3 regions of the Thermopolyspora sp. NPDC052614 genome follow, and region 3 is predicted to be linked to each of the others. Evidence: riboswitches for the same ligand, from Rfam matches in the RefSeq annotation. Region 3 holds a riboswitch; each other region holds the start of a gene.
What was found. Region 3 has a riboswitch for S-adenosylmethionine ahead of thrC (threonine synthase). Riboswitches for the same ligand answer to the same signal wherever they lie in the genome.

Region 1 (7,248 bases), on a different contig from region 3:
CCGGTGCCGCAGGCGGGATCGAGCACGGTCGTGACGCGACCGGGCCGCACCTGTCGCGCGATCTCCGCCATGAGGGCGGCGAGCGGACCGGGCGTGGTCGTGATCTGACGGATGTGCGTCCCGAGCCAGCGACTCAGCAGGAACTGAAAGATCTGCTCGCCGCCTTCGCCGCGGGCCAGCTCGACCGTCTCGTCCAGCAGCGCTCGCTCCTCCGCCTCCAGGACGGGCGGTTCGACCGGACGGTGCACCGTCCGCGGACCGGAGCTCGCATCCCGGACACGGGCCCCCAGCTCCGCGATGAGCCGTCCCATGCGATCGCGGTCCCCCAGCGCCTCATACCGAAGCCACAGCCGGTGCCGGGTGCCCACGGGCGATTGGGCCTTGCGATTCTCGCGCAGCCACGCCTCCACCTCGCGCAGCGAGAACTGGGGGCTCGCGTCCGTGCCACCCACCGGCGACGGAAAGTCGGCATGCCGCCGCCGCCAGTTGCTGACGGCGGCCCGTCCCACACCGGCGAGCCGGGCTATCTCCGCCAGTGTCACCGCGATGGGCTCTTCGCTCATGCGTACCGTGCCCTCCCGAAGATCGAGCCGCAGGCGGAGCCGTGACTCACCATCGTGCCTCCACCCCAGATCCACAGCAGGGCTGTTGACTCAGTTTTCGTTCCATCCTGGCCTCAGCCTATACTCCCGCGGTCGTCATGGGAACGGGAGTTCGATCACCTGCGACGGTACGTCGGCGGACGATTTCGTCGGTCTTGCCGGTCCCCGCGCCCCCTGCCCGACGCCGCCGTCGTCCCGGGCCGATCGGCGATGACCTCGGCGGACGGCATCGTCGGGCACACCCTGGGCGTCGGAGTCCCGCGCCGGCGGCGTCGCATCATACAAGACTTCAATCGGCTTGCGGAGTGGCGAAAATGGCTGCTTAACGGCACCTTAGCGGCTATTTCCCAATGTTCATTGGAACGGTATAAGCAAGATATCGGGGGTTCATGGACGGCGACGACTCCAGGGTGGTTGGTGCCTCATGCCCGAAATGCACCTTCCTTTCTCCTTGCAGGACAAGGCGGTTGAAGCCGTTGCCCGCTTTGGCCGATCCGTCGCCGCGAAACTGAGCGGGGGCGGGCAGTCGGAGGACCAACTTCGTGCGCCATTGGAGAGGCTGCTCGGCGATATGGCAAAGGCCCTCGGCGTGTCGCTGGTGATGATCGGGGAGACCTCGCTCGCCTCGCTCCGCATACGTCCCGACTACGCCGTTCGGGTCGCCGGGGCGCACGCCGGGTACGTCGAGATCAAAGCCCCTGAGCGTGGCGTGCCAACCGCATGGGCTCCGAACAGGCGGGAGAAGGCGCAGTGGGAGAAGTTACGGCTACTTCCTAATGTTTTGTACACTAATGGTGCCTTGTGGGCGTTGTTCCGCAATGGTGATCTTGTTGGGCAGATCGCCCGGCTGGACGGTGATATCCGGAAGGCCGGCGGCAAACTCGCTCCCGCGGACGGGGAATTCGTCCGGGTTATCGCCGAATTTCTGCTTTGGCAGCCGAGCCCGCCGACCAATATCCGGCAACTAGTACGAGCGGTGGCAGGGCTGTGCAAACTGCTGCGCGACGAGGTGATCGAGGCCATCGCCCGGGAACGCCGGGGCGAGGAGATACGGCGGATCTTCACCGAGTTGAGCGCGGACTGGCGCAGGCTGCTGTTCCCCGGTCTGACGCATGAGGAGTTCGCCGACGCGTTCGCCCAGACCGTGACCTTCGCGCTGCTCCTCGCCCGCGTGGACGGGACCTCCTTTGAAGGCCGTTCCTTGGGGGAGATCGCCGCGCAGCTCGGCAAGAACCATTCCCTCATGGGAAAAGCGCTCGCCGTGCTGACACATGAGGGTGTCGAGGGCCGCATCGTCGTCGTGGAGACGCTCAAACGCGTTATCGGCGCGGTGGACTGGAACCGGATCAGCGACGGCTCGGGCGACTCCTACCTTCATCTGTACGAGCACTTCCTCGACGTATACGACTCCGAACTCCGCAAGGCGAGCGGCTCGTACTACACGCCCAGTCCGGTCGTCTCGTTCCTCGTCCGCTTCGTCGACGACATTTTGCGGGCGCGGTTCGGGCGTGAGGGCGGGTTCGCGTCGGACGATGTGATGGTCGTCGATCCGGCCATGGGCACGGGCACCTTCCTGCTCAACATCGTCGACACGGTCGCCCGGACCGTGGCGGAGGAGGAAGGCGAGGGAGCCGTCCCCGGCCGCCTCAAGAAGCTCTTCGGCCGCCTCGTTGGAATGGAACGGCAGGCCGGGCCGTACGCGGTCGCCGAACTCAGGCTCAACCAGGCGCTCAAATCCGAGTACGGCGCCGAGGTCTCCGAAAAAGATCAGAAGCTCTATGTCATCGACACCTTGGACAGCCCGTTTGAGGAGACCGGGCTTCCGATCGGTTCGATATACGAGCCGATCGTCCGTGCGCGGCGAGAGGCGAACCGCATCAAACGGGAGACGCCGGTCCAAGTGGTGATCGGCAACCCGCCGTACCGGGAACGTGCCAAAGGCATGGGAGGCTGGATCGAGCAGGGTGCGGAGAACTCCGGGTACGGCATCCCGCTGAACGCCTTCAAAGCACCTGGGCTCGGCAGATACGAGTATGTCCTTTCCAACCTGTACGTGTACTTCTGGAGATGGGCGACGTGGAAGGTGTTCGATGCCCACCCCGAGCACCCGGCCGGCATCGTCGCCTTCATCTCCACCTCGGGATACACAACCGGCCCCGGCTTCGCCGGCATGCGGGAATACCTGCGTCGGACGGCCGATGAGGGATGGATCATCGACCTCTCCCCGGAGGGGCATCAGCCCGATGTTCCCACTCGGATTTTCGCCGGCGTCCAGCAGCCGCTGTGCATCGGAGTCTTCGCCCGGTACGGCGCCGGCCATCGGAACACGCCCGCGGTGATTCATCACATCAGCGTGTCCGGGCGCCGGACGGAGAAGTTCGCCCGTCTGGCGGAGTTGTACCTCGACGATCCCGAGTGGCGCGACTGTGGGACAGGCTGGCATGACCGGTTCCACCCCGCCGGCGCGGACGTCTGGCTGAGCCACCCGGCACTCGGTGACCTGATGCCCTGGCACGCCCCCGGGGTCAAGCCGAACCGAACATGGGTCTACGATCCGAACCCGGAAACCCTGCGGAGGCGCTGGGCGCGCCTGATCAATGCCCCCGCCGCGGAAAAGGCCGGGCTTTTCAAGGAGACCCGAGACCGGACAGTCGAATCCGTCGCCACGGAGGCCGGCTCCGACGGGGTGTCGGTAACGCCCACCATCGCTGAGGAGACCTCCCTAGAACCTCGAATCGAGACGGTTGCGTTTCGCAGCTTCGACCGGCAGAAGATCATCTACGACCTTCGAGCCATCGACTTTCCTCGCCCGGCGCTGTGGCAGGTGCGCGGGCAGCGGCAAATATTCGTGTCCGAGCAGCACGCCGAACCATTGGGAACGGGCCCCGGCCTGGTGTTCAGCGCCTACGTTCCCGATATGCACCACGTCAACGGCCGCGGTGGCCGGGTGCTCCCGCTCTTCCGGGATAACGCCGCCAGATCGGCCAACTTCGCTCCCGGACTGATCCGCCTGCTGTCCCAGCGACTCGATCTGCCCGTGACGGCACCGGATCTGCTGGCCTACATCGCGGCGGTGACCGCACACAGCGGCTACACCGCCCGCTTCTTCGAGCACCTGCGCACCCCCGGCATCCGGGTGCCCCTAACGGCGGACCCGGATTTGTGGAGACGGGCCGTACCGCTCGGCCGACGCGTGATCTGGCTGCATACCTATGGCGAGCGCTTCGTCGATCCCGGCGAGGGGCGCCCAGCCGGTCCCCCCAAACCGGACGCCGGTATTCGGGCCATGGCACGAGTGCGAATTCCGGGGAATATCGAGGAGATGCCGGACGACATTGTCTACGACGCCCAGACCGGGACTCTGCAGGTCGGTGGAGGTCGCATATCACCGGTGCTCCCAGAGGTCTGGGCGTACGAGGTCTCCGGGAGGAGGATCATCAAAAAATGGTTTGACTACCGGAAGAAGAATCCGGGAGGCCGAAAGTCCTCGCCGCTCGACCATATCCGCACCGAAGAGTGGCCTGCAGAGTTCACCACCGAACTCCTCCGTCTCCTACATGTGCTGACGCTCTGCGTGAAACTCGAGCCCGAACAATCCGATCTACTGGAGCAGATCTGCGCTGGCCCGCTCGTCACCGTAGCCGACCTGAAAGAATCACAGGTCCTTCCACCCCCGCCCGCCGCCCGCAAGGCGCCCGCCACCGAATCACCAGAGGCTCTCACTCTGTTGTGAATCAGCTTGCGGCGGACGGATGCCCAGATTCCTTTCCGCCGGGAAGGCTGCGAGAAGCGGTCGGGGTGCCGTACGGCCGCGGCGGCTGCCGGGTCCTCCCTGGAGGCATGGAGAGCGATGTGCGCGGTGAGGCAGGCTGCCGGCCGATCCTGATCCAGGGGCGTGGTCGCTTGGTGGCCTGGGCCGGATGCCCGGACTGCCGTCCGGTTTCCGGCTAGATGTTGACCATTGACGGCTTGCGTCGCTAATGTGCCGCCCTGGGTCATGAGTTCCAGTGTCAAGCCCCGGCTCGCTGGACGGCATCCCGCCCGCTGCGGGTGCCCCGGGTGACGACCCGCTCCGCGTGAGACGCGCGGAGAACGGCGGATCACCGGGGCCGGTCGGGCTACCGGGGTCCCAGGCCCCGGAGGTGCGTCATGCCCGTCCCGAACGATCTCCATGCCCTGCTTCTCACCCGCTGCCCGGGCTGCGGCGTGTTCTTCAACGTCATGAACCTGGGGCCGCGCGAGCCCGTCATCGAGGCGTTCCCCGGCGTTTACTACGCCCGGTGCCCGCACTGCAAGGTCCGGTGGCATGTGCACCCGCTCGGCACCGCGGAGCGCGACCTGGCCGACCCGTTCGTCGCCGAACGCCCGGCCGTGCAGCTCGACCTGGCCGCCGCCTGGACCGGCGCCGTGCTCCGGCTCACGCTGGACGACCACATCCTGCGGGTGGGCCCCGCGGCCGGCGGGCCGGACGCCGACGAGATTCCGCATCCCCTGGACGAGGTGGCCCACGTGCTGACGGGCTGGAACCCGGGTGGTCTGCCGGGACGCCTGGCCCACAACCTGGACGCGCACCAGCGGCTGCTCGACGAGCTGCGTGAGCGCGGCCTGCGTCTGTGGACCGATGCCGCCTGCCACCATCCCGAGTTCGCCTGGGCCGAGCGGTCGGTGGTCGTGGTGGGAGCCGAGGAGAGCCTCGTCCTGGAGGTCGCCCGCCGGTTCGGCCAGCCGGCCGTCCTGCGCTGGACGGTGGGGCTGCTGACCCCGATCGGCACTCGCACCTGGGAACCCCTCGCCGACGGCGACCCGGTCGTCGTCACCCGGCTGCCGCAGCGGCCCTGCGTGATGACCGGCGAGGCCCGGGACGAGGTCTGCCGCAACCCCGGAGGGCCGTGGATCAGCCGGTCGATACACTTCGGCGCGGAGTGGAACGACCGGCGCGCCTGCCTCTACGCGGCTCTCGGCTGCGACACCTGCCATGGCGGGCGGGCCGGCGGGGTCGTCGGCATGGCCGTCGGCGATGTGTCCATCGAGCGCAGCGTTCCCAGCCGGTACGGCCTGGCACGCCGGGCAGCCGTGGCCGGAATGTGACCCAAAAAGGCTGTGCACTTCGTTCACGGTAGCCGTATAAGTGGGATACCTGCCTCTTGCGCATCAGTTGTCCTCCTTTGTCCCGAAAGACCAATAGATGGAACTCCTCGACGCCTGCGCCCGGCTCGGCGCTCTCGCCCCCCACCCGCTCGACGACGAAGTGCGCCGGTCGATCGGGACGCTGCCGCCTCCGCGGCCTCCCGCAGGCGAGGGGTGCCGGTCAGGGAACCGGCCAGGTCGGCGAGGGCCTCCGCCAGTTCGACGCCCGGCTCCTCGCGGGCCTCGAACACCTCGACCCGGATCGCGTTCGCGTACGCCGCCTCGAGCGCGGGGCATCCCTCCTCGCCGAAATGCCCGAGGTACCGGGACTGCACGCCTTCTGCCTGGACCGGCTCGCCTGGTGCCGCGCCCAACTCGGCCATCCCGACGAGGCCGTATGGCTGGCCCGCCGCGGCGTCGCCCTGCTCGAACCGACCGCCGGAGACGACCACGACCCCCACCTCCCCGAACTGGGCGTGCTGCTGTGCGACCTCGCCGGCTACCTGCTCGCCTGCGAGCGGCCCATCGAGGCCCTCGACGCCGCCACCCGGGCGGTGGCCGTACGCGAACGCCTGCACGCACGCGACCCCAAGCGGTTCGGGGGCGCCCTGGCCGAGGCGCTGCGGCGGCTCGGCGACGCGTTGACCGCGCTCGGCCGCGGGCAGGCCGCCGAAGAGGCCCGGCTGCGCGCCGCCGACCTGACCGGACCCGTACGCGACGACGCCCCCGCCGAGAAGCAGGACGAGGGATGCACGACGGCCGACCTGGCCAGGGAGTACGACCGGCTGGAGGGCATGGCCGAGCACCGGCCCGCAATCTCCGCGGCGCTGCACGCGCTCGCCGCGACCACTGCGGGCCTGCCCATCGTCCCCGCCGACGGACCCGACCGGCTGGCGCACTCGCTGAGCAATCTCGCCGCAACGCTGTGCCTGCTGGACCGGCCCGAGGACGAGGTCGAGGCGCTGCGGGTCGTCCTGGCGCTGCGGGAGGCCGCAGAGCCCATGACCGAGGAGGACGCCGGGGAACTCGCGCTCGCCGTCGGCAGGCTCGGCTCGGCACGCAACCGCGCCGGTCGGCCCGCCGAGGCGGCGCCCGCGAGCCTGCGCGCCGCGACGATGCTGGAGGACCTCGTCGCAGCGGGCCATCCCGGGCTCCGTTACTTCCTTGGGCAGGCGTACGAGGACGCCGGGCACGCGCTGTCCCGCCTGGACGAGTCGGAGGACGCGTCCGCGCGCATGCGCCAGGCGGTCGAGACGTACGACGATCTCGCGGCGGACGATCCCGAGTACCGGGACGTCCTGGCCCGCGCCTCGGCGGCCCTCGGCGACCTGCTCGCCGGCCTCGGTGACCTGTCCGGCGCGGCCGAGGCGTACGAACGGGCCGCGAACCTCTACCGCGCCCTCCTCGCCGAGGGCCGCACCGCCGTACGCGCGGACCTCCGCAGGACCCTGACCTCGGCGGCGATGACCTGCGGCCGGGCCGGGGACTCGGCCGCATCACTGACCTTCACCCGGGAGGC
Region 2 (7,248 bases), on a different contig from region 3:
AAGATCCACGTGCCCGCAGCAGCGGCCGTCGGGCGTCAGCAGGGTGTTGGGCGCACAGGCGTCACCGTGGCAGACCACGAGCCGATCGACCGGCGGAACATCGGCGAGCACATCCAGCACCTGCTCCAGATCGGTCAGATCAGGATGGTCGGACCGCCAGGCGTCCGCGCGAATCAGCCCGGCCGACGCACGACGGCGAACGTCCGCCAGACGCTCGTCAACGGACCAGGTGAACGGGCACTCGACGACCGGCAGGGCATCGTGCAAGGCACGCAGACCCGACCCGATCGCGGCGACCGCCGTCGCGGGATCGCGCTTCCACCGATCCGCGACCGCGTTGTCGCCCGGCAACCCGGCGGTGACCAGCCAACCCCCGTCCTCGTCCGCACCAAGGTCAAGAACGCGAGGCACACGGGTGAACGCCCCCGCCCAGCGCAGCCGATCCGCCTCCGCCCGCAGGTCAATCCCGCTGCTCACCGGCGTCCACTTCACAAACCGCCGATCCGGGCCATCGCCCAGGCGAAAGGTCAGCCCACCGACCTCGTTCTCCCACACCGCCGACACCACACGACCCGCCGCCGCCCGCAGGACCGGCGCGGGTACCACGACATCCGACTCGGGCGGCCCGGCGATCACATCGCCAGCATGCCACACCACGCCCGCCGCGCCGCTCTGTGAACTGTTTCGACTTCGACTGCCGTACGGCGGCGAACCTCCGGTGCGGGACACCGGCCCGGCCTTCGCCTCCGGCCCACCGAGCCGCCACTCTGGGCGGTCGGCCCGAAATCACGCGGCCGACCCACGGGGGCTGGACACACTTCGATCGACGAATGCGATGTCGATCTCAGGCGGCTTCGAGGGAGTCGAGCCAGGCGAGCAGGCGGGCGCCCTCGCGGTCCATGACCCGCGGGTCGCGCAAGGCGTTGGCCAGCAGTGACATGCCCTGATAGGCGGCCACCAGCGTCAGGGCGAGGCCGTCGGGTTCCGGCTGGCCCAGTTCGCGGAACTGCTGCTCCACCCAGTCGAGCAGCAGCCGGATGACCTTGCCCGCCTCGACGTCCAGGCCGCCCTCGTCGCGTTTGTCGAGTTCGCTGGCGAGCGTGCCGGTCGGGCAGCCGTAGCGTGCGGCCATGTCGCGCTGGCTCACCCACGTCTCGACCAGGCCCTTGAGCCGTTCGCGCGGATCGGGGAGCCGGTCCAGGCGGCCGGTGAGCAGCTCCAGCCGCCGGGCGTGCTCGGACAGCGCGGCGGCGACGAGCTCGTCCTTGGTCTTGAAGTAGTAGTACACGTTGCCGGCCGGGACATCGGCCGCGTGTGCGATGTCGGCGATCGTGGTGCGCTCGACCCCCTGCCGGTGGACGACCTCGGCGGCGGCCGCCATGAGCCGCTGCCGTTTGGCGCCGGCCGTCCGGGCTCGGGCGGACGATTTCAAGTCAGTCACCTGACTAACTATAGGCCGAGACGTGTTACAGTCCTTCTAAGTCAGTCAACTAACTAACTTGGAGGGACGCCCCCGTGATCACCGTTACCGGCGCCACCGGAAACGTCGGCCGTACCCTGGTCCGCATTCTCACCGAGCAGGGCCATGAGGTGACCGCCGTCTCCCGCCGCATCACCCCGTCCGACGTCCCGTACGGCGTCCGCACGGTCGCCGCGGATCTCGCACAGCCGCCCACCGGCCTGCCGCCCGCGGCGGACGCCGTGTTCCTCCTGATCGGCGGAGACCTGATGATGGCCGACGACCCCACCCAGGTCATCGCCCCGTTCGCCGACGCCGGCAAGATCGTCCTGCTCTCCTCCCAGGGCGTGGCCACCCGCCCGCACTCGGAGTCACACGGCCGCGCCTTCGCCGCCTTCGAACAGGCCGTCATGGAATCGGGAGCCGAGTGGACCATCCTGCGCCCCGGCGGCTTCGCCTCCAACGCCTACGCCTGGGCCCCCTCCATCAAGGCCACCCGCACCGTCGCCGCCCCCTTCGGCGACGTCGGCCTCCCGGTCATCGACCCCGACGACATCGCCGCCGTGGCCGCCATCACCCTCACCCGGCCCGGCCACACAAAAGCGATCTACGAATTGACCGGCCCCGAGCCGACCACCCCACGCGGGCGCACCGCCGCCATCGCCGCCGCCATCGGGGAGCCCATCACCTTCATCGAGCAGACCCGGCAGGAGGCCCGCGCCCAGATGCTCACCTTCATGCCGCCCCCGGTGGCCGACACCACCCTTGACATCCTCGGCACCCCGACCGCCCGCGAACAGTCCGTCAGCCCGGACGCCGAACGAATCCTCGGCCGCCCCCCGGGCACCTTCGCCGACTGGGCCCGGCGCAACGCCGCGGCCTTCCGCTGACTCCGCCGCACCCCCGTAAGACGGCCCACCGGTACATGCACCCGGGGTCCTCGGCCGTTCAGCCGCCGTGCCCGGCACGCCGATGGGCCGTCGGCGGCGAGATGGAAACCGTATCGCCGATCAGGACACGAAGCCCCCGTGCCGACGTGCCCGGCCGCGGCAGTGCCCGCGCGGCGACCGCGAGATGCGGCCCCGGTCAGGCCACCCGCCGCACGGCGCGGGCAACGCCCTTCTCCACATCGCCGCACGGCAACCGGTCCGCGACCCAGCCGTGGCTCTCCGCACGGTCATCGAGGCAGGACAACAGCCGCCACCTGCCCGGCTCCCAGGCGAAAATCGCATCCTGCCCGTAGCGCCACCCCAGAATGCGCGCCGCATCGTCGTCGAGCCCGACGATCGCGACGCTGGCCTCGACATGCAGGCGCCGCTCGTCCCCGCCCTCGGCCGGCCACCAGGTCAGCCCCCGCCCGCTCACCTCGGCCACCAGCATCGCCTGAGCACGGGCATTGGCCGCCGCCGAGACCGTACGGCCGCCCGGATTGCAGGCGGTCACGATGTGCACCGTCCACCCACGCGGATCGGGAAACTCCCCAATGGTCACGGCATCCGGCCGGGCCCGTACGGCGAGCACACCGTGGGCGGTGCGGAGCCGTACGACCGCCTGGCGATAGTGCGTCCAGCCGACGACGAGGGCGGGCGAAGTCATGACAGGGCGTCCCTCCGGGATCCGTGGACCCCGGTAGCGCACCGCCCCGGTGATCCGCTCGTTTCCCCGCGCACCCCGCGCGGGGCAGGTCCTCACCCGGGGCACCCGCAGCGGAGCGGGATGCCGTCCAGCAAGCCGGGGCTGAACGCTGGAACTCGTGACCCAGCCGGAAGCTAGCACCCAGAATGCAACCGGCGCAATGTGACTTTCCCGGCGATGCGATCGGTACGGAAGACTCTCGTCAATCTCGCCTCCCCGATCATCGCCTACGTCGACGACGACCGGCCGATCCTGGCCTCGTCGCAACCTTCCCTATTCCCCCACGATAAGGAGCATCCAGCTCAACGCCGCTTCGCGGTCGTCACCCGGAATCTCCCGGTTCACATAAGCCGCCGGCACGAACGGCCACGACCGCCAGCCGCGCACCGGACGGATCGCCCAGACATCGTTCTCACGACGCAGCGTCCACCCCTGGCCTGTGTCACGAGGAAGCGGCGGCGCGGACTTGACCAGCCGGGGCACTGCGGCAAGGCGCCTGAAGAGCCCTCGCCACCTGCCGGGCTCGCCCGGCACTTCGGCCGGCTGCTCGGCGTAGCGCCGTGGCCTGGAGGGACGCAGTGCCCAACCGATCAGGTGAGCCGCCTGACGAGCTTTAGCGACACTCACGCTTGCTCACCACCCGCTCGTAACTGGAGTCGCTGAACTCGAACTCCTTGCCGTGCAGCAGTCCGATCACGTACGCACCTACTCGCCACAGGCCAGGTTCGCATGGGGCCAGGACCTGGACAATGAGCGGATCCCCTTCGTCGCCAGGGATGGCGGTCTCCCGTACCGACGCTTGCTCATCCCATCTTCCCTCGCTCGTACGACGCTCCAGCGTGAGCGTCAGATAGTGCCGAGACGGAGGGATATCGCAGACCACGCCGACCTGCCCGAGGATGCTGGTGCCCGTCACGCGTGGTTTACCACCAAGGGCGAAGCCGAGGTCACGCGACTTGCCGCTCGCTACCGGATAACAACTGACAGTTGCCATAGCCGGCAACAGAGCAGCAGAAACGTAGGCCATGCTGCCCATCTTCGTCGGCATCCCACTCCCACCACACAGCCGTGCACTGACAGCTATCAATGCTCGCTGGTTGTAATGATGGCTGATGGGGCGGTCATGAGCGGCCAATTTCATGTTTCATGCGGGTGGAGCGCCGACCAGGCAACTGGCGCTGATTAGCACAGCGGGGGCGAGCAGCAGGCCGAGCTCCTCCCCGGAAACCCCGCCAGCGTTGTCCTGGTGTCCCGGCCCCGGCGATTAGCACCGCCTGGGCCGCCCGCAATCTAATCGGCGAGGATTCGCACCTCAGCACCCGGCAGGGCTGACCACCAATGCTTGTAACGGCGGTAGACCTCGGGCTCCCGGTCGGCGAGCAGCGCCATGAGCGCCCGCGCCTCGTCGGCCAGCTCGTCCCACGTCTCGCGGGGCAGCGGGTGGAACGCGGTGGTCTCGATTCCTTCCTCGACCCGCCGCCACACGCCTGCGACCTGCCCGTCGACCAGCAGCGTCGGCAGAACGTCGCCGTTGACCCGGGTCACGAGCTTGCGATAGCCCGGCGGGATGACCCGGCTGCGGTCGGCGTAGGCCAGCAGCACGTTGTCCCACATGGGCAGCAGCCGCGGCGGCGCCGGTGTGTCGGCAGCCGGACGCGGCGCCCCGGGCAGGTCGAACAACTCCGTGCCGTCGGGCCCGGTCAACCGTTCGAGCCCTCCGGCCAGGTCGTTCAGCGCGCCGCGGACCCTGGACCGCGTCACCAGGGCGAACTGCGCGACATCGGCCACCGACGCCGGGCCGTACGCCTCCAAATAACGCAGAACCAGCGTCCGCAGGGCTTGATCGGCCGCTTCCCCCACCGTCGGCGGAATCCCCGCCGCGATGTAGGCGGGCCGCTCACCGAACGACCATGGCCCACCGGTAACGGCATGCAGCAGCGGCGCGTACGACCGCACAGCCCACCACACGCCCTTCGGCGGAACACCGAGCCGCGCCTCGATCCAGGCCATCATCTCGGCGTTGGACCGGGGCTCCGCCGCGAACCCCAGCAACTCGCCGATCAGCCCGTCAGCGTCCGCCGCCGTGATCCCGCTGCTGGTGAAGCGCCGGTCGCCAAGCCTGGCGGCGCGCAACGAGGGCTGCATCGCCTCGTGAAAGTGCGGATAGTCCTCCGCATGAACCGCATGCAGCGTGATCCGCAAGAGCGTCGCCTTGACGACCTTCCGGTTGGCGAACGCCGCGTCCAAATCCGCCGGATCGAACCCGGCGACCCTGTTCCATAAGGCCAGGTACGGCGAGGCCGCGTGCTGCGCCTGAACCGCGACCAGACGACGTACGGCCTCGGCGACATCCAGGGCCTGCCGCCCCAGCAGCAGTTGCCGAGCGAGCGTGGCCCGGTTGAGCTCCCGCGCGGTAAGCCGCATGCGTCAGTCCTCGTCGGCCGGCAGGGTCGGGTGATCGCTCGTGAGCGAGACGCCAACGGCGAACCCGTAGGTCATCTCACCAAAGGTAGGCCAGAACGTCGCGCCCAGCCGGAGACTAACCACGATTCATCCACCTGGAGACATCCCGGACGCATTGCGCACCACAGCCCTTTCCTCTAAAAGATCAAACCAGGCACCCCAACCACCATCCAGGAGGGTCGTCTCGTAAGCCGCCCCTCCGCCGAGAGGCAGCCATGCGATCACCGTCCTACTTGTACGAGCTGCTCGAATCGACGATCTTCACCGAAGGGCTCGACGACTCTGACCTGTGGATGCTCTTCTTCAGCGCCCTATGGATAAGGGGCGCGAGCCTTGAGGAACTCACCAAGGACTTCCACCTGGATCCGACCACCCGCACTCCGTGCTACCTGAGCGAGATCCTCGACCACAACATCGACGACGGCTCCGACTGGGTGGCCGAGGTCAACGGCTGGATCGCCATCGTGCCGGGACACGGCGACGGCGAGCGCCTGCGCGCCCTCAGCGAAGGCGGCCGCGAGGCACTCGGCTTCCGCATGGACATGAGCGGCAACGCCTACCTGGAGTACGCCCGCGACGGCCGCATGATCGTCTCCTTCGACCCGATGGCCCCTGACGAGCGATACGGCGACGACCCGCACGCCCTCGACCACCTGATGAACGGCCTACGCTTCGAGATCACCGTCGACGTCGACGACCCCGTGGAGGTGTCGGAAAGCCTCAGCTCGGCCTTGGAACTGATCGGACGCTTCACCGAAACCGACATCGCCACCGACTGGTTCCAGGCCCGCCACTCACGCTTCAGACCCACATCCTGACCCGCTCGGCCCACATCACGACTCGGCCTTCGAACCGGCCGCGGCACGACGGAGGAGCTGCCGCCCGATTGCCTCTTCCATGATCGCCTCGGTACTTTCGACCGGTGAAGAATGATCTCGGGTTCACGTGTACGTGCTGCGGAGAGCGGCACGAAGGTTTGCCCTTGCACTACTCGACGGACGCGCCGGTCTACTGGACACCCGAGATGGCCGAAGACCCGGACTCCGCGCTGACCTCAGACCAGTGCGTGATCAAAGGTCAGGCGTTTTTCCTGCGCGGGCTGATCGAGATCCCCGTGATCGACCACGACGAGGAGTTCAGCTGGGGCGTCTGGGTCTCACTCAGCCCCGAGAAGTTCGCCCGCGCCGCAAAGCTGTGGGACACCCCGGGCAGAGAGAACGAGCCACCCTATTTCGGCTGGCTGTCCACTGAACTGCCCCTCTACTCACCATCGACGATCAATCTCAAAACCAACCTGCACACCCGCGCGATCGGGCTACGCCCGCTCATCGAACTGGAGCCGACCGACCACCCACTGGCCGTCGAGCAGCGGAACGGAATCACCCTGGCCCGAGCGCAACAGATCGCCGAGACCCTCCTGCACGCGGGACAATAGGCCGCACAAGCCGTCCATCGAGGCTGCGCTTGGCCGGGCTCGATTACGGGCCCAGAGTCCACATCAGCCGGTAGTAGTGCGTCCGTACCGGATCCGGCTCGACGCCGTAGGCCCGCAGCAGCGGCTCCTCCCAGCCCGGGCCATAGTTCGTCGAGCCCGACGATCGCAACGCTGGCCTCGACATGCCGGCGATGCTCATCGCCCGGACATTCCCGCCCATCAGCAAGGACTCCTGGCCGCCCCCGTGGCACGGGTA
Region 3 (7,248 bases):
GATGGAGGCCGTGGAGGCGATCTGCTCCTTGGTCTCGACATCCTTGGCGATCTTGGAGAGCTCCTCGCTCACGCGCTCGACGGCGGACTCGATGCCGCGCTTCAGCGACATCGGGTTCGCGCCGGCGGCCACGTTGCGCAGGCCCTCGCGAACCAGCGCCTGGGCGAGCACGGTGGCGGTGGTGGTGCCGTCGCCCGCGACGTCGTCGGTCTTCTTGGCGACCTCCTTCACCAGCTCGGCGCCGATCTTCTCCCAGGGATCCTCGAGCTCGATCTCCTTGGCGATCGACACACCGTCGTTGGTGATCGTGGGGGCGCCCCACTTCTTCTCCAGCACGACGTTGCGGCCCTTGGGGCCAAGCGTCACCTTCACGGCGTCGGCGAGCTGGTTCATACCGCGCTCGAGACCGCGCCGGGCGTCCTCGTCAAACGCGATCATCTTGGCTGCCATACGGCTAGACCTCCCAGACAAAGGGTGGCTTGCTACGGATCGAGCCGACGCCCGCGACGGCTATGGTCCCGCCTCCACGCGGCACCACACGCCGCGGCTCGGCAAGGCCCCATCGCCTCGATCCTGTTGTCACTCTCGGCTGTCACTCTCGACATGAGAGTGCCAACGAACTGTTTAGCACTCTACCCGGGGGAGTGCAAGCGCAAGCCCCTTGACCAGGAGATACGTGTCTCCCAACTGGCACAACGCCCGGTCAAGCTCCTTTGCCCGGCACCAGATCCGCAAGGTGTCCGCCACGCGTCCGCCACGCGTCCGACGACGTGTCCGGCAACGCGTCCGCGACGTCAAAAGGGCTCGGTCCGCCTTCAGCCGGGACCGAGCCCTTGCCGTCTGTCGTGCTGCCGTCAGACAGACCGGACCGACTCGGCCTGCGGACCCTTCTGGCCCTGCGTGATCTCGAACTCGACCCGCTGCCCCTGCTCCAGCGAACGGTACCCGTCCATCAGGATTGCGGAGTAATGGACGAATACATCCTTACCACCGTCTACCGCGATGAAGCCGTAGCCCTTGTCCGCGTTGAACCACTTGACGGTGCCCTGCGCCACTTTCCGACTCCTCTTACTGGGCTTCGGAACCTCGCCCATTCACCGCGAGGTCCCTGACCTCCGAGCCGGGAAGTCGCCAACTTCCCGGGCACGTCGATCGTCCTCGACGATACCTGTGGCATGCCGTGGGGCAACAGAGTCAATCGCCAAACTCACCCTTGACGTTCGCTCTAAGCGGGACGCAATTGGGCCCGCTTCCGGGAGGCGAATGACAATTTAGGTATTTTGTATCCCGTTTCTTAAACTTCGTTACTGATAGCCCAGCACGTCACCGGCCCTGGACGCGACGACGCCCGCGTCGGCAAGGCCGTACGCGGGCGTCGGGCGATGCGGAGAGTCAGCCTCCGGCCACGGCGGGGATTATCGAGATCTGCGCCCCTTCGGGGATGGAGGTGTCCAGTCCATCGGCAAAACGGACGTCCTCTTCCCCGACATAGACGTTGACAAAACGGCGAATCTTGCCCGTTTCGTCCAGAATTCGCCCGCCGATGCCCGGATAGTCCGCGTCCAGCTTCTGCAGTACGTCGCGAAGGGTCGCCCCCTCTCCGGTGACCTCGGCGACACCCTGCGTATATGTGCGGAGAATCGTCGGAATCCGTACTGATACGCTCATAATAACGACCCTTTCAGGAGTTGTCGGGGAATGCAGCGCGAAAAGCGTCGAGAGACGGGCGGATCACTGCGGTGGGCCGCGCCCCGGCGGACACCGCGTCGAGCGTCTTGAGGCCGTCGCCGGTGTTGAGGACGACCGTCTCCGCGTCGGGGTCGATCCTCCCGTCCGCCACCAGCTTGCGCAGCACGCCGACGGTGACGCCGCCCGCCGTCTCGGCGAAGATGCCCTCGGTGCGGGCGAGCAGCCGCACGGCGTCGACGATCTGCTCGTCGGTGACATCCTCCACCGCCCCGCCGGTCCGGCGGGCGATGTCCAGCACGTACGGCCCGTCGGCCGGGTTGCCGATCGCCAGCGACTTGGCGATCGTGTCGGGCTTCACCGGCCGCACCACGTCGTGCCCGGCCTTGAACGCCGCCGACACCGGCGAGCAGCCCTCGGCCTGCGCCCCGAAGATCTTGTAGGGCCGGTCCTCCACCAGCCCCAGCCTGATCAGCTCCTTGAAGCCCTTGTCAATCTTGGTGAGCTGCGAGCCGGACGCCACCGGGATCACGATCTGGTCCGGCAGCCGCCAGCCGAGCTGCTCGGCGATCTCGTACGCCAGCGTCTTGGAGCCCTCCCCGTAGTAGGGCCGCAGGTTGACGTTGACGAAGCCCCACTTGTCGCCCAGCGGGTCGCCGATCAGCTCCGAGCAGAAACGGTTCACATCGTCGTAGGTGCCGTCGATCGCCACCAGCCGCTTGCCGTACACCGAGGCCATGACGATCTTGGCCTCCTCCAGGTTCGCGGGGATGAACACGCAGGCGTCGAGCCCGGCGCGGGCGGCCGCCGCGGTGACCGCGCCGGCGAGGTTGCCGGTCGAGGAGCACGACAGCGTGTGGAAGCCGAACGTGCGGGCCGCCTCAAGCGCGATCGCCACCACCCGGTCCTTGAACGAGTGCGTGGGGTTGCCCGAGTCGTCCTTCACGTGCAAACTGCGCAGGCCGAGCTCCTTGGCCAGGTTGTCGGCCTTGACGAGCTTGGTCCAGCCCGGCGCGAGGTTGGGCTTGGCCGCGACGTCGGCCGGCACCGGCAGCAGCGGGGCGTACCGCCAGATGCTCACCGGGCCGGACTCGATCCTCGCCCGCAGGGCCTCGCCGACCTGGTCGGCGGCCGGACCTTGCTCGGTGTTCCACGGGTATGCCACCTCAAGTGGCCCAAAACACTCGATACAGGCGAAGTTAGGGCCGAGATCATACAAAGCCCCGCACTCTCGGCAGGACAGGCCGATGGCGGGGCCGAAGTCGTAGGTGGACGTCGAGACGGATTCCGTGCTTGCAAGCGCCATGAAGCGAGGCCTTTCTCCTCATCTTCACCCGGCGACCACCCTGGTCGCGGGCCGGAATTGGCACCTGTCCCGGGCGGCCCCGCGGATCGCGAGCGCAGCTACACCGGGAGGGTTGCCGGGGCTTCAACGGGCCGGTCCCTCCACCCCTCTGGATGAGCAATCTTCAGTTGTACCCACGGCGGGGCCCGATCGAGTGATTACAGCCGGTGAGCAGACAACCGGCGGCGGCCCCGATCCCCGGAAACCCGACATCGCGGCAGCGCATGGGCCGAACCGCACGGGTATCCATAAAGACTTTACAACGGGGTAACGGCGAACCGAGGGCGTGTCTCACTCCGCGAGACCGGCCCGTCCGATCCCGCCCCCTCCAGGCCCTGCCCCGGTTGCCGCCCCGGTTGCCGCCCCGGTTGCCCAGCGTGACCGCCGCGCCGCCCCGGAGGCGTCAGCCGTACGCCTCCCCGAGCGCGGACTGCACGTACTTGCGCGCCTGATGGATGCGCGACTTGGCGGTGCCGAGCGGGATGTCGAGCTGCTCGGCGACCTCCGCGTAGTCGAGCTGGCAGATGTCGCGCAGCACCAGGGCCTGGGCCAGCTCGGGCTTGTCGGCCTCCAGCGCCTCCATCGCGTCCAGCAGGTCCAGCCGCGACCCGGCGATCACGCTCACCCGCCGCGGGTCGGGGCGCTGCTCGGGCAGCTCCTCGGCCTGCTCCGAGGAGCGCCGCTTGAGGCTGCGGTACGTCGTGCGGGCGCAGTTGGCCGTCACGATGTGCAGCCAGGTGCTGAACCTCGCCCGCCCCTCGAACCTGCCGATGTTGCGGGCCACGGCGAGCAGCGTGTCCTGGCAGGCCTCCTCGGCGTCCTGCTGGTAGGGCAGCAGGCGGGCGCAGTGCCGCAACACATCGGGTTCGATGCGCCGCAGCAGCTCTCCGAGCGAACGATGATCCCCCTGGGCGGCTGCGCGGGCCAGCTCCTCCGTCGTCTCGTCAAGCGCCATCCTCGTCAAACCCCCATTCGGCCGAACCACGCATCGGCGATTCCGTCCTGCGCGGTCATCCTATTGGCGAGGACCGCTTTTGGTTAGCCTGCTGACAAGGCCGCCGGCGAGGGCCCAAGCGAGTGGAGCGGATCGATGCACGCAGTCCTGGTCGCCTCCAACCGGGGGCCGTGTTCGTTCACCCTGTCCGAGGACGGCGTGCTGACCATGCGCCGCGGCGGCGGCGGGCTGGTGTCCGGCCTGGTGGAGGTGGCCAAGGAGACCTCGATGTTGTGGGTGTGCGCGGCGCTGTCCGACGGCGACCGCAGCGCGGCGCGCGGCGCGCCCGGCGGCAGGCTGGACCTGGCCGGCCACGACACCGGTCCGGTGCGCATGCTCGACATCCCCCCGGCGACGTTCCACCGCGCCTACAACGACGTGGCCAACTCCACGCTGTGGTTCGTCCACCACCTGCTCTACGACACCCCCAACTCCCCGCACTTCGGGACGCGGTTCCGCCGGGAGTGGGAGTCGTACCAGGACTACAACGCGATGTTCGCGGTGGCGCTCGCCGAGGACGCCGCGCACGGCGCGCGGGTGCTCATCCAGGACTACCACCTGGCGCTCGCCCCGGCGATGCTCCGCGTCGAGCGCCCCGACCTGCGCATCGCGCACTTCTCCCACACGCCGTGGGCCCCGCCGGAGTACTTCTCGCTGCTGCCCGACGACGTGGCGTGCGAGGTGCTGTCCGGCATCCTCGGGGCCGACCACGCCGGGTTCCTCACCGCGCGGTGGGCGACGGCGTTCATGGACTGCTGCGAGGCGGTGCTCGGCGCGCAGGTGGACCACGCCGCGCGGACCGTGGTGCACGAGGGCCGCACCACCCGGATCGGGGTGCACGCGCTCGGCGTGGACGGCGAGGCGCTGGTCGCGCGCTCCCGCGAGCCCGACGTGGCCGCCCGCGTCGACGCGATCCGCGAGCTGGTCGGCGACCGGCGGCTGATCGTGCGCATCGACCGGACCGAGCTGTCCAAGAACATCGTGCGCGGCCTGCACGCCTACCGGGAGTTCCTCGCCGACCACCCCGAATGGCACGGCCGGGTGGTGCACCTCGCCTTCGCCTACCCCTCCCGGCACGACCTGCCCGAGTACCGCGAGTACACGGCGGCCGTGCAGCGCTGCGCCAAGGAGATCGAGGACGAGTACGCCACCGAGGACTGGGATCCGCTCATCCTCAGCGTGCACGACGACTACCCGCGCTCGCTCGCCGCGTACCGGCTCGCCGACGTGCTGCTGGTCAACCCGATCCGGGACGGCATGAACCTGGTGGCGAAGGAGGGGCCGATCCTGTCGCCGCGGTGCGCCCTGGTGCTGTCCCGCGAGGCCGGGGCGGTCGCCGAACTCGGCGAGGACGCGTTCGTCGTCAACCCCTACGACGTCTCCGGCACGGCCGCCGCCCTGCACGAGGCGCTCACGCTCGCCGAGGACGAGCGCCTCAAGCGCGGACGCCGCCTGCGCGCCGCCGCGACCGCCCTGCCCCCGAAACAGTGGTTCGCCGACCAGCTCGCCGCCCTCCCGGATGGCCCGGTTTCCGGCGGCTAGGACGCTTCAGGAACGGCCGGAGAGCGCCGCCGCCAGGGTACGCAGGAGGGCGATGACGCCGGGCGGGCCCTCGACGACGACGTCGGCCCTCTCGGTGAGCGCGGCGGCCACCTCGGCCGATCCGCTGCAGACGGCCACCCCGGGGACGCCGGAGGCGGCGCCGGCGCGTACGGCGTCGAAGGCGGCGAGGTCGCCGAGGTCGTCCCCGGCGAACAGGACGGACCGGGCCGCTCGTTCGGCGAGGAAGGCCAGCAGCGCCTGGCCCTTGTCGACGCCCGGCGGCCGGAGTTCGAGGACCATGCGGCCGGGCTCGACGATCAGGCCGGTCTCGGCGGCGAGCTTCGCGACCGGGTCGGCGAGCGCCGCCAGGGCCGCCGCCGGGTCGGCGCAGTTGCGCGTGTGCAGGGCGAGCGCGCGGCCCTTGTCCTCGATCCGCGCGCCGGGCAGGTCCGCGACGAGCCCCGGCAGCGCGGCCCGCACCCGGTCGAGGCCGGGCGGCGGCGGTGGCGCGCTGACGCGGCCGTCCTCCCAGCGCTCGGCGCCGTACTGGCCGAGCACGACCAGTCCGGGCACGTCGGCGAGGCCGGGCCCGCCGCCGGGGGGACGCCCGAGGGCGATCGCCTGGGCGACGGGGCGGCCGGTGACGATGACGATGCCGCCGACCCTGCGGCCGAGCTCGATCAGCACCTCGGGGGCGTCGGGGTGGACGTACGCGGCCTCGGGGTCGGCCACGATCGGCGACAGCGTGCCGTCGAAGTCGGAGGCGATCACCGCCCCGGCCGGATCCGCCAGGATCGCCGCCATCCCGGCCGCGCCCGTCTCGGTCCGCAGGCCGAACCCGTCAACGCCCATGTTCCCGTCACCCCCGCTTGGTCGGGTCGCCTAGGCTTTCTTCCCTTTTCTACAGGCCCTTTTCTGCAGGTTTGTTGGGCTACTTCCAGGTTCGATCGTGATCCATGCCCAGTTTGCGCACGGCACGCTCCCGCTGCCGGGCGGCCCGCAGCCGCCGCAGGCGCTTGACCAGCATCGGGTCGAACGCCATCGCCTCCGGCCGCTCGATCAGCTCGCCGAGCAACTGGTAGTACCGGGTGGCGGAGATGTCGAAAGTTTCCTTGATCGCCTGTTCCTTGGCCCCGGCGTACCGGAACCACTGGCGCTCGAAGACGAGCAGCAGGCGCTCGCGCTCGGAGAGCTCCTTGGACGTCGGTCCGGACGGCTCGGACCTCTGGGCGGGGGTGGGTTCGTGGGCGCCACTGTCACCGTGGACCGGTGCAGTGTCCATGCTCTCCTCCTCGGTGAGGCGCACGATGATCGCACCGTGCACGCGCAGCCCGTTGGCCATCGTAATGCGGCCTGCGCCGACCTTTGCCCGGTTCTCAAGCACCGGCAAAGCATGCGAACCATCCCAGCATAGGACTTGACACCGACGTTCCATCGGCCGCCGGGAATCCCTCGATCATTCACCAAGTAGGTCAACCCGGGCGTTCGCCCCCGCCCGCGGATACCGCGCCACACTTCGGAACCGCCTTCGGCAAACGCTGTTCAGCGCGGGACGCACAACGTAATGTCGCGAGCTGTGACCTCAGTTATCACGATGCTCACCGACTACGGCCTGGAGGACGGCTTCGTGGCCGCCTGCCACGGCGTGATCATGAAGATCGCGCCCGAGAGCCGGATCATC

Region 1: it holds a riboswitch for S-adenosylmethionine, as region 3 does, so the genes downstream of both, AB0K60_RS12240 (DUF3293 domain-containing protein) here and thrC (threonine synthase) in region 3, are expected to answer to the same signal.
Region 2: it holds a riboswitch for S-adenosylmethionine, as region 3 does, so the genes downstream of both, AB0K60_RS37395 (DUF3293 domain-containing protein) here and thrC (threonine synthase) in region 3, are expected to answer to the same signal.

The regions. Positions count from the first base shown of each region.
Region 1 covers NZ_JBFATZ010000005.1:11,464-18,711, reverse strand. Annotated here, with positions in the region: gene AB0K60_RS12250 (N-6 DNA methylase) at 1-563, opposite strand, end outside; gene AB0K60_RS12245 (type ISP restriction/modification enzyme) at 1,027-4,335, shown strand; SAM riboswitch class IV at 4,596-4,704, shown strand; gene AB0K60_RS12240 (DUF3293 domain-containing protein) at 4,752-5,690, shown strand; gene AB0K60_RS12235 (hypothetical protein) at 6,041-7,248, shown strand, end outside.
Region 2 covers NZ_JBFATZ010000038.1:4,116-11,363, forward strand. Annotated here, with positions in the region: gene AB0K60_RS37380 (aminoglycoside 3'-phosphotransferase) at 1-567, opposite strand, end outside; gene AB0K60_RS37385 (TetR/AcrR family transcriptional regulator) at 845-1,441, opposite strand; gene AB0K60_RS37390 (NAD(P)H-binding protein) at 1,516-2,349, shown strand; gene AB0K60_RS37395 (DUF3293 domain-containing protein) at 2,546-3,055, opposite strand; SAM riboswitch class IV at 3,107-3,218, opposite strand; gene AB0K60_RS37400 (hypothetical protein) at 3,708-4,142, opposite strand; gene AB0K60_RS37405 (winged helix DNA-binding domain-containing protein) at 4,385-5,518, opposite strand; gene AB0K60_RS37410 (DUF6461 domain-containing protein) at 5,773-6,375, shown strand; gene AB0K60_RS37415 (DUF2199 domain-containing protein) at 6,480-6,992, shown strand; gene AB0K60_RS37420 (hypothetical protein) at 7,036-7,212, opposite strand.
Region 3 covers NZ_JBFATZ010000028.1:15,357-22,604, reverse strand. Annotated here, with positions in the region: gene groL (chaperonin GroEL) at 1-450, opposite strand, end outside; gene AB0K60_RS35025 (cold-shock protein) at 855-1,055, opposite strand; gene AB0K60_RS35020 (MoaD/ThiS family protein) at 1,393-1,668, opposite strand; gene thrC (threonine synthase) at 1,682-2,992, opposite strand; SAM riboswitch class I at 3,008-3,151, opposite strand; gene AB0K60_RS35010 (RNA polymerase sigma factor) at 3,435-3,986, opposite strand; gene AB0K60_RS35005 (trehalose-6-phosphate synthase) at 4,122-5,567, shown strand; gene otsB (trehalose-phosphatase) at 5,574-6,419, opposite strand; gene AB0K60_RS34995 (DUF3263 domain-containing protein) at 6,499-6,849, opposite strand; gene AB0K60_RS34990 (SAM-dependent chlorinase/fluorinase) at 7,144-7,248, shown strand, end outside.